2 regions of the Tardiphaga sp. OK246 genome follow, and region 2 is predicted to be linked to the other one. Evidence: predicted binding sites of a transcription regulator. Region 2 holds the regulator's gene; the other holds the start of a gene.
The links. The regulator LexA, encoded in region 2, represses DNA repair genes until DNA is damaged. The targets are predictions, from matches to a motif close to TGTTCNNNNTGTGTTCNG.
Positions count from the first base shown of each region.

Region 1: CHC01_RS24330 (ImuA family protein) is a predicted target of LexA. The motif match lies at 2,677-2,694, and genes of this name have one in related genera.

Region 1 covers NZ_FZOX01000006.1:50,151-55,257, forward strand. The annotation lists gene CHC01_RS24320 (UdgX family uracil-DNA binding protein) at 1-1,331, opposite strand, end outside; gene CHC01_RS24325 (putative DNA modification/repair radical SAM protein) at 1,353-2,594, opposite strand; gene CHC01_RS24330 (ImuA family protein) at 2,757-3,548, shown strand; gene CHC01_RS24335 (Y-family DNA polymerase) at 3,442-5,028, shown strand; gene CHC01_RS24340 (error-prone DNA polymerase) at 5,025-5,107, shown strand, end outside.
Region 2 covers NZ_FZOX01000002.1:1,047,120-1,052,226, reverse strand. The annotation lists gene CHC01_RS12370 (ComEC/Rec2 family competence protein) at 1-1,694, shown strand, start outside; gene lexA (transcriptional repressor LexA) at 1,713-2,435, opposite strand; gene CHC01_RS12360 (GNAT family N-acetyltransferase) at 2,737-3,306, opposite strand; gene CHC01_RS12355 (Orn/Lys/Arg family decarboxylase) at 3,328-5,107, opposite strand, start outside.

The DNA of each region.
Region 1 (5,107 bases), on a different contig from region 2:
ACCTGTGTGCCGTCGTCAGCCTCGATAATACGGCCACGAGTCTTGCCGATCGGCGTGATCTTGCCGAGCACGCTTTGCGCGGCTGTCGCGCCCATCGCGACGACGAGCTCGGGTTTCACGGAGGCTTTTTCGCGCTCATACCAGGGACGGCATGCCTTGATTTCCGGCGTCGCCGGTTTCTGGTGCAGACGGAATTTTCCGCGCGGCACGAATTTGAAATGCTTTACGGCATTGGTGACATAAACCTTGTCCCTGACAATGCCGGCTTCCTTCAGCGCCTTGTCGAGCATCTGTCCGGCCGGTCCGACGAACGGCTTGCCGGCGAGATCTTCCTTGTCGCCGGGCTGTTCGCCAACCATCATCACAGAAGCATGCTGCGGGCCTTCGCCGAACACGGTTTGCGTCGCATCTTTCCACAAATGGCAGGCACGGCAATCGGCGGCTTCGTCGCGCAATGCGGCAAGACTTTCCTTCCCGCTATGTTCGGCCGTTTTGGTCGTATGCGACTTGACCATCGTCTCCTCCCGACGTTGCGGTTTCTTGGGCGCGCTGGCTTCTGCCGCGATCATGTCACCTGTGATGCGTTCAGCTTCCGCGATCAGCGGTTTGATCAGCGCGGCTTCGGGCAGGTTGCGCCAGTATTTCTTCGGCATCTCGTTCTGCATCGCCTTGGTCTTCAACCGCGCCGGGTTGAAGATGTTGGCGTAATAGGTCAGCCATACCTCTTCGAGCCGATCCTTGGTCGGCGCATCGGCTTTGCTGACGCCGGGCGTGATGGAAATCGCGTGGCCGTCCCAATGCGCGCAGAGATCCGGCGTCAGGATCGACCACGCCATGTCGGCGAAGCGCCGCGCGAAGAACGGCGCGGCGAGTTCGACGATGTGATGTTCGGGCTCGAACCAGGCGACGAAATGCGACTTCGGCTCGCGGCCGATTTCGCGAAACCGCACGAAAGCATGCATCTTGTGTTCGTCGCGCCGGACAGCCTTGGCCATCGCCTGCAATTTAGCGATGTCGGAATCGATCGCGACGTGGATCAGATCGGGATTGTCGCGCAGCCGCCACAGGAGGCGATAGAGCAGGGCGAAGCGTTCGGGATCGCGATGCAGGATCGCAGTTTCGGCGAGTTCGACGAATTTGGCCGGAACGTTGAACGTGCCTTTTGCAGCGTCGGATAGCGACGTTGCCGGCGAGGCGGAGAACAATTCAGGCTCGGCGCCTGCAACCGTCCATGTCACGTCAGTGGGAGCAATGTCGTTGATCGCCAGTTTGCGTGCCGCCTTGCGCCAGCCTTCGAAATCGGTGTCGCTGTCCAGCACGATACTGTGCATCAGGTCTCCTGAAATGAAAGTCTAAAACCCAAATCCCAATTGCGTCGCCTTCGGCTTGAAGCGCTCCGCCAGCCTCGCGCCGTCCAGCAAATTAACGGCCGGGCGATGATCCGGAAGAACGATGAAAGGCAGTGCCTTGTTCCGCGGGATATGCAGCCGGGCGAGATCGCCAACGCGGATCGACGAGATGCGGCGCGTTTCGATGATCCGCTGCACGGCCTTGGCTCCAAAGCCGGGCACGCGCAAAAGGTCTTCGCGGCTGGCGCGGTTGACGTCGAGCGGGAAGCGCTCGCGGTGTCGCAGCGCCCAGGCGAGCTTCGGATCCATCTCCAGCGACAGCATGCCGTCATTGTCATCAACGATCTCGTCGGCCTCGAAGCCATAGAAGCGCATCAGCCAGTCGGCCTGATACAGCCGATGCTCGCGGATCAGCGGCGGCGCGCGCAGCGGCAGCGAACGGCTTGCATCGGGGATCGGGCTGAAGGCGGAGTAATAGACGCGCTTCAGATTGTAGGACCCGTACAGATTGGCCGAGGTCCGGATAATGGTTGAATCATTGGCGTTGTCGGCGCCGACGATCATCTGCGTGCTCTGGCCGGCCGGCGCAAAACGCGGCCCGACTTTGCCGCGCGGCGTCGGCTTGCGTCCCTCGCGGGCTTCATCGAGCTTCAACCGCAATCGACCCATGGTGCGACGAATGGCGCGGACGTCTTTCTCCGGCGCCAGCTTGGCCAGGCTGTCTTCCTCGGGCACCTCGATATTGATCGAGAGCCGGTCGGCATATTTTCCGGCCTCGGTGATCAGCGCGTCGTCGGCTTCCGGAATGGTCTTGAGATGGATATAGCCGCGGAAATGATGCTCCTCGCGCAGTTTCCGCGCGACGGCGACAACCTGTTCCATCGTGTAATCGGCGCTGCGGATGATGCCCGAGGAAAGAAACAGTCCCTCGATGTAATTGCGCCGGTAGAAATCCAGCGTCAGTTGCACCACTTCGTCGACGGTGAAGCGGGCGCGCGTCACGTTGCTGGAGGCCCGGTTGACGCAATAAAGGCAATCGTAATTGCAGGCATTGGTGAGCAGGATCTTCAGCAGCGAGATGCAGCGGCCGTCCGGCGCATAGGAATGACAGATCCCCATGCCTGCATCGGTCGAGCCGATGCCTTTGCCGTCGCGGGAGTCCCGTTTCTCGGTACCGCTGGACGCACAGGACGCGTCGTATTTCGCGGCATCCGCCAGGATCTCCAGCTTGCGCTTCACGTCCATGTTCAAAAATCCCTTTGATTTCAAATGCTAAAAAAGTGGCTGATGATCCCGATTGACTCGGCTTGCCATCTTAGCTTTATATTAGAACATATCGTGAACAAATGGGCCGGCAATGGGTTCACTAAAAACCCGTGATGGCAAAACAATTTCGAGGAGCGGCGCATGACCGGCGCACGCATGACCACGCTCGCGCAATTGCGCGGCAGCATCGAACGCATCGAGACCCACAGCGATACCTATGCGCCGGATCGCGTGTCGCTCGGTCATGCCGAGGCGGACGCGGCACTGCAAGGCGGCCTCACGCGTGGCACCATGCATGAGGTGTTCGCCGAAGGCCGGCACAGCGCGGCGGCCACGGGCTTTGTCGCCGGCCTCGCGCATCGTGTCTCGGCAAAGCGGCCGCTGCTGTGGATCCGGCAGGATTTCTCCGAACGCGAATGCGGCGCGCTGGCCATGAGCGGCTGGCGCGAACTCGGTCTCGATCCGCGCCTGCTGGTCACCGTGCGCGCGCCCGATGTCGAGACGGCATTGCGGACCACGGCTGATGCGCTGGCCTGCGACGTGCTGGGCAGCGTCGTGCTGGAAACCTGGGGCGACAGCAAGCAGTTCGACCTCGTCGCCAGCCGCAAGCTCACGCTGGCGGCGCGCGGCTCGGGCGTCACGTGCCTGTTGCTGCGGACTGCAGGCGTTCCGGCCTCGAGTACGGCGGAAACTCGCTGGATCATCCGCTCCGCGCATTCGCCGCCATTCAAGACCTGGCAATCATGGGGCGCGCCCATGCTCGATGTGCAACTGGTTCGAAATCGTCACGGCCCGAACGGGCAATGGATCATGGAATGGAAGTGTGATGAGTGCGTTTTCCGTGACACATCGGCGCATCCTCAGCCTGTGGCTGCCGCGCCTGCCAACCGACCGCATCAAACGTCAGCTCGCGCGCAACGGCGTGCCAGCTAATCTGCAAGCAAGTATCGTCGTCGCCAAGCAAAGCAATGCGCTGCAGATTTCCGCGCTGGACGATGCCGCGGCGAAGCTCGGCCTTGAACCAGGTCTGCCGCTCGCCAATGCCCGTGCGGTCTGTCCGGACATTCAGGTGTTCGATGCTGATCCTGTCGCCGATACGCAGGTACTGACCGACATCGCCGATTGGTGCGACCGCTTCACGCCACTGGTGGCGCTGGATCTGCCGCATAGCCTGTTTCTCGACATCACCGGCTGTGCCCATCTGTTCGGTGGCGAGGCCGCACTGATGGAGCAGCTCTGCGCGGCGCTGTCGCGGCAGGGTTTTATTGTCAGTGCAGCGATTGCGGGGACATCGACATGCGCGCGCACGCTCAGTCGATATGCACATGGCCGGATCATCGCCGCGGGCGAGGAGGCCAAGGCAGTGACGCCGCTACCGCTGTTCACGCTCGGCGCCGATGAGGCGATCATCCGTGGATTGCGCCGCGCCGGCTTGAAGACCATCGGCGATGTCGCCTCGCGCTCGCGCCCCGAAATCACCGCACGTTTCGGCGCGGAATTCACGACGCTGCTGGAACAGGTGCTGGGGCACAGCGATGCGCCGATCTCGCCGCGCAAGCCGCTGCCGGATTATATCGTCGAGCAACGTTTCGCCGAACCGATTGCCACCGATGGCGTGATTACGCTGACACTGGCCAAGCTGGCACGCACGCTGATCGATGCGATGGACAGGCAGGGCAAGGGCGCGCGGCGGCTGGAAGCGGCGTTCTTTCGCACCGACGGCGCGGTGCGGGTGATCACCGCGGAAACCGGCCTGCCGGTGACCAAGGGCGAGGTGATCGACCGGTTGTTTCGCGAGCGACTGGACGCGATTGCAGATCCACTCGATCCCGGCTTCGGTTTCGATATGATCCGCCTGTCAGCCAGCCGCACCGAGATTGTCGTGCAGCAGCAGCGCGACCTCGATGCCAATGTTCACGCCAATGACGAACTGGCCGACCTGATCGACCGTATTGCTGCGCGGATCGGGTCGCGGCGTGTGCTGGTTTATCTGCCCGTCGAGAGCCACATTCCCGAACGCGCGATGCTGGGGGTGCCGGCACAGCATCATCTGGCTGCCGCCATGCAGGCAGCATGGCCGCCGCGTGAAGACGAACCGCCTTTGCGGCCGTTACGGTTGTTCGAGCAGCCTGAGGTGATCGACGTCCCGCTTGCGGAGTTTCCAGACAAGCCGCCTAAGAAATTCACCTGGCGACGCGTCTCTCACAACGTCGTTCATGTGGAAGGTCCGGAGCGTGTGTCGATGGAGTGGTGGCGTTCGCAGGAGGCGAAGCCGACGCGCGATTACTTTCGTGTCGAGGATGAGGCAGGTCAACGCTTCTGGCTCTTCCGCGACGGGCTGTATGGCGAGATCAGGGATGCGGACAATCAAGTCGTTTCGCCGCAATGGTTCGTGCATGGGCTGTTCGCATGAGCACGGGCGGCGCCGGCGCGCCTGATTATGCCGAGATTGGCGTCACCAGCAATTTCTCGTTCCTGCGCGGTGCGTCGCA
Region 2 (5,107 bases):
TGCAGCCGCCGCTGTCGCCGCTCCGGCCGGGCAGCTACGACTTCGGCCGCGATCTGTATTTTCAAGGGATCGGCGCATCTGGCTTCGTGATGGGCGGCATCAAGGCAGTCGATCCGCCGATACAGCCGAGTGTGGCACTACGCTATTCGGCGACCATGCAGGGGCTACGCGACGCCATCGACGCGCGGATCCGCACCGTGCTCTCGGGCGATAGCCGCGCCATTGCCACGGCGCTGCTCACGGGCCGCCGCGATGCGATTTCGGCTGACGTCAATGATGCGATGTTCATCTCCGGCCTCGGTCATGTGTTGTCGATTTCTGGCTATCACATGGCCGTGGTCGCCGGCGTGGTGTTCTTTGCGATACGCGCACTGCTGGCACTGATCCCTGTCCTGACAGTGACGTTCCCGATCAGGAAAGTCGCAGCGGCTGCGGCGTTATTCGCAGCACTGTTCTATCTGCTGTTGTCAGGTGCTGAAGTCGCGACGCAGAGATCGTTTTTCATGACGGCCGTCGTGCTGATTGCAGTCATGGTCGATCGCCGGGCGGTGACGTTCCGCACGCTGGCGGTGGCGGCGATGGTCGTGCTGATCGTCGCGCCCGATGCGCTGGTTCACCCGAGTTTCCAGATGTCTTTCGCCGCGACGCTGGGGCTCGTTGCATTGGTGCAGATCGGCATGCCCGCGCTGTTTGCCTCGCCCGATCATTCCGCGACAGCGCGCGTGGCGCTATGGGGCGGACGCGAGATCGCGATGCTCGTGCTGGCCTCGCTGGTCGCGGGCCTTGCCACCACGCCCTATGCCGCATTTCATTTCCATCGCGTCACGCCTTATGGCGTCGTCGCCAATCTCCTGGCGATGCCAGTGGTCTCAGCGCTGGTGATGCCGGCGGGTATTCTTGGTTTGGTGGCCATGCCGTTCGGCTTTGACGGTGTGTTCTGGCGGCTGATGGATGTCGGCATCCAGTGGATGATCGTGGTCACGCAATGGGTGGCGGCCTTGCCCGGCGCCATCGGCCGGATGCCGGCCTTCGGCACCGGACCGCTGATATCAGCCAGTATCGGCATCATCGTGCTCGGATTGCTGCGCACGCCGTTGCGCTTCGCGGGGGCTGGCGTGCTGGTGCTCTCGATTGTATGGGCATTGCTGGTGAAGCAGCCGGATGTGCTGATCTCGGGTGATGGTCGCAGCGTCGCGGTACGGGGCAGGGATGGGCATCTCCACGTGATGCGCAGCGCCAAGGATACATTTTTGCTGAAAGAGTGGCTTGCCGGCGATGCCGATGCACGCCTGCCGACCGATGCCTCAGTCGGCCACGGCGTGTCCTGCGACCGCGACGGGTGCATCACGGCGCTGGCCGATGGCGCTTTGGTGGCGCTGGTTTTACAGCCGGATGCCTTCACAGATGATTGCGAGAAAGCGGCGCTCATCGTCACGACGAAACAACCGCCGAGGGATTGCAGGGCGCTGGTGATCGATCAAGATCGCTTGCAACGAAATGGTGCGGTGAGCCTGCAGCGAACCGCGAACGGCTTTACCATCGATGCCGTGCGACCGCGGGGTCTGGACCGTCCGTGGTCGCGCGCCATTCCTGATGAGCCCCAGCACGATCTGATCCCGAACAGTCGTACGCCACAAAATCGGCCGGTGGATGCGACGCCGGCGGAAACCGATCTTCAACCCGAAGATCAGTAGTCCGCCGAGGCGATAGCCTCAGTAACGCCGATACAGACCAATCAGCTTGCCCTGAATGCGCACCCGGTTAGGCGGCAGGATGCGAACTTCGTAAGCGTCGTTCGCTGGCTCTAGCGCGATCGACGCGCCGCGGCGGCGGAAGCGCTTCAACGTGGCTTCCTCGTCGTCAATCAGGGCCACCACGATGTCGCCGGTGTCGGCGCTTTCGTTGCGCTGGATCAGCACCGTGTCGCCATCGAGAATGCCGGCGTCCTGCATGGAATCGCCGCGCACTTCGAGCGCGTAATGTTCGCCGGAGCCGAGCATGTCGGCGGGCATGCTGATGGTGTGGCTGCGGGTCTGCAGCGCCTCGATCGGCGTACCTGCCGCGATCCGGCCCATGACCGGGATAGCAACCGTGCGGCCATTGTCATCATCGCCGCTGTTGCTGGCGATGCTGGCGGCCGAACGCACCTTGCCAAGCGTGCCTTCGATGACGCTGGGCGTGAAGCCGCGGCGCCCGGTGCCGCCGGTGACCGGCGCGCCGAGCTCTGGCAGCTTGATGACTTCGATGGCACGGGCGCGGTTGGGCAGACGGCGTATGAAGCCGCGTTCTTCCAGCGCCGTGATCAGACGATGGATGCCGGACTTCGAGCGCAGGTCGAGCGCATCCTTCATCTCGTCGAAGGAGGGCGGGACGCCGGCTTCCTTCAGCCGTTGATCGATGAATCGCAGGAGTTCGTATTGTTTGCGCGTGAGCATCTGAAGCCATCCTCAGTTGACGGTGTCGGCCGCCGCGTGCGTTTCAAAGGGCCTTCGAACGGTGAGCCTCAATCCTGAGACGATCGTTCGAAGATCGGTTGCGCGAGTTCGGGCACTCTCAAACTACTCAAAGCCACAGAATCTCGAAACAAATCATGAACGAACACTATATGTTCCATATGTGTTCTGCAATGCTTAATTTGCCGTCAACAGAATGCGCGTTGAGGGAGGTTTGAGGAGGCTGTTCCTACCAGTCGTCGACCCTCGAGGGACATGGAAAATGCTTCCGCGGTCGCTTGGGCTACGCGGACGTCATGCGCCCAACGGGCGGCGGGGGAGTCGTGGAGCCGGTGGCCAGCGAGCGCTGAACCATGATCGTGTCGGCCCAGCGGCCGGAGCGATAAGCGACGCCGGGCAGCAAGCCGACGCGCGCAAAGCCAAAGCTCTCATGCAAGCCGAGCGAGGCCGTGTTGTCGGCATCGATATAGCCGATGATCTGCCGAAAGCCGGCCGCCGCGCAGACATCGATCAACTCGCGCATCAACAGCCGGCCGATGCCTCGGCCGACATGCCCGTGGTGGATATAGATCGAATGCTTGACCGTGTAGCGATAGGCCGGTCGCTTGCGGAACAGCACCACATAGGCGTAGCCGACGACCTCGCCGCCTTGCGTGGCGACGAGGTGCGGGAACCGTTTGCTGCGCAGGTTCTTGCGCCGGTCTCTGAGATCGTCGGGCTGCGGCGTGTCGGCGTCGCTGACGCCTTCCTCGACGCCTTGCCGGATGTGCCGGCGATAGATCGCCAGCATGGCATCGACGTCGGTGTCGCGTGATGGTCGGATGACGACCGGCTGTTCGAGTTCCGTTGGCAAATCAGGCTCCTTACGTGCTCCCTATTCGGAGACCACGTAAGTGTAAAGTCGGATCCGGCCATTGGCGTCGACCTTGCGGTAGATGCCCTGGATTTCGACGTCGAAGCCCGGGAACGTGTTGAAGCAGGTCTCGAACATCCGGAGATAGTCGATCATCGGCTTTGACCGTTCGGTGAGCCGTTCTCCGGGAACGATCGTGGCGATGCCGGGCGGGTAGACCACGAACGGCGTCGTCGCGACGCGCCCGAATATCTCATCGATCGGGAGGTAATCGACGTCGTTGCGCACCAGACAGCGCGCGGCATCATGGGGTGACATGGCAATCTCCGGCAGATGGTCGGCGGAGAATTGCCTGGTCTGAAGTTCGCTCACATTGGCCTCGCGGAAGAACCGGTGCATGTCGCCGCACAGATCCCGCAGGCGTATGCCCGCATAACGCGCCGGCCTGCGCCTGGAGAATTCCGGGATAACGTCTTCCAGCAGCGCGTTGTCGTCATGAAACTTCTTGAAGGCGACAAGGCCCGATATCAGCGTGCCGGCCTTGCTGGCTTCCACGCCGGGCGTCAGCAGGAAGAGCAGCGAGTTGAGATCGTTCTTCTCCGGCACGATGCGATTTTCGCGCAGGAACTGCGCGACCACGGGCGCGGGGATGCCGTGTTCCGCATAGCCGCCGGTGGTGCGGTCGAAGCCGGGTGTCAGTACCGTCAGCTTGTTGGGATCGGTCATGGTGAAACCGGCTTCCATGCCGGGGAAGCCATGCCAAGCGGCGTCAGGCGCGAGCTGCCAATAAGCCGGATTGGTGGCCAGCTGGTCAGTGCCGATGCTTTCCCAAGGCACATTGTGAACAGCGCCTTCGCTGGCTGCGTCGGGAATCGCGACGCGCTCGGGCACGAAGGGTTCGAAGAACCAGCGGCGCTCAGTGCGGGTTTCCTTCTCCTCGAATTCGCGGCGGACGGCGCGCATCTTCTTGCGCAGTTCGATGCCGAGGCGGATCGTATCGTCCCACAACACTTCGCCGGAGCGGCCCTTCATCATCTGCGCGCCGACATCCAATGATGCGAACAGCGGATAGAACGGCGAGGTCGAGGCGTGCTGCATGAAGCTTTCGTTGAAGCGCCGATGCTCGACGCGGCGTTTCTGGCCGCGGATATGACGATCCTTCATGTGGATCTGCGACGCCTGCGAGAAGCTCGCGAGCTGCTTGTGGGTCGACTGCGTCGCGATGATGCCCGGCGAATCCGGGCCGAGCTCTTTGAGCCCCATGGCGAAGCGACCGGCATAGAGCGGGTGGAATTTCATGAAACCCGCCCAGGCTTCGTCGAACAGGATGTAATCGCAGAGATGGCCGATGCGCGCGATGATCATCTCGGCGCTGTAGATGGTGCCGTCATAGGTGCACTGTTCGACCACGGCGACGCGGAACGGGCGCGGACGTTTCCAGGCCTCGGGATCCGTGACGAGCGGATTGATACGGATGCGCTCGCGCAGCGCGTCCTCGTCGAGCGCGTCCCAGTTCATCGGGCCGATCAGGCCCCAGGGATTGCGCGTCGTTGGCACATAGATCGGCACACCGCCTGAAATCATCAATGCGCCGTGCAAAGCCGCCTTGTGGTTGTTGCGATCGAACAGCACGAGGTCGCCATCGGTAACCAGAGCCGATAGCGCGACCTTGTTGGAGGTCGAGGTGCCGTTGAGCACGAAGTAGGTCTTCTCCGCGCCAAAAATCTGCGCGGCTTCCTTCTGCGCCTGCAAAGCAGGGCCCTCATGAGTTAGCAGGTCGCCGAGATCGAGCACCGAATTG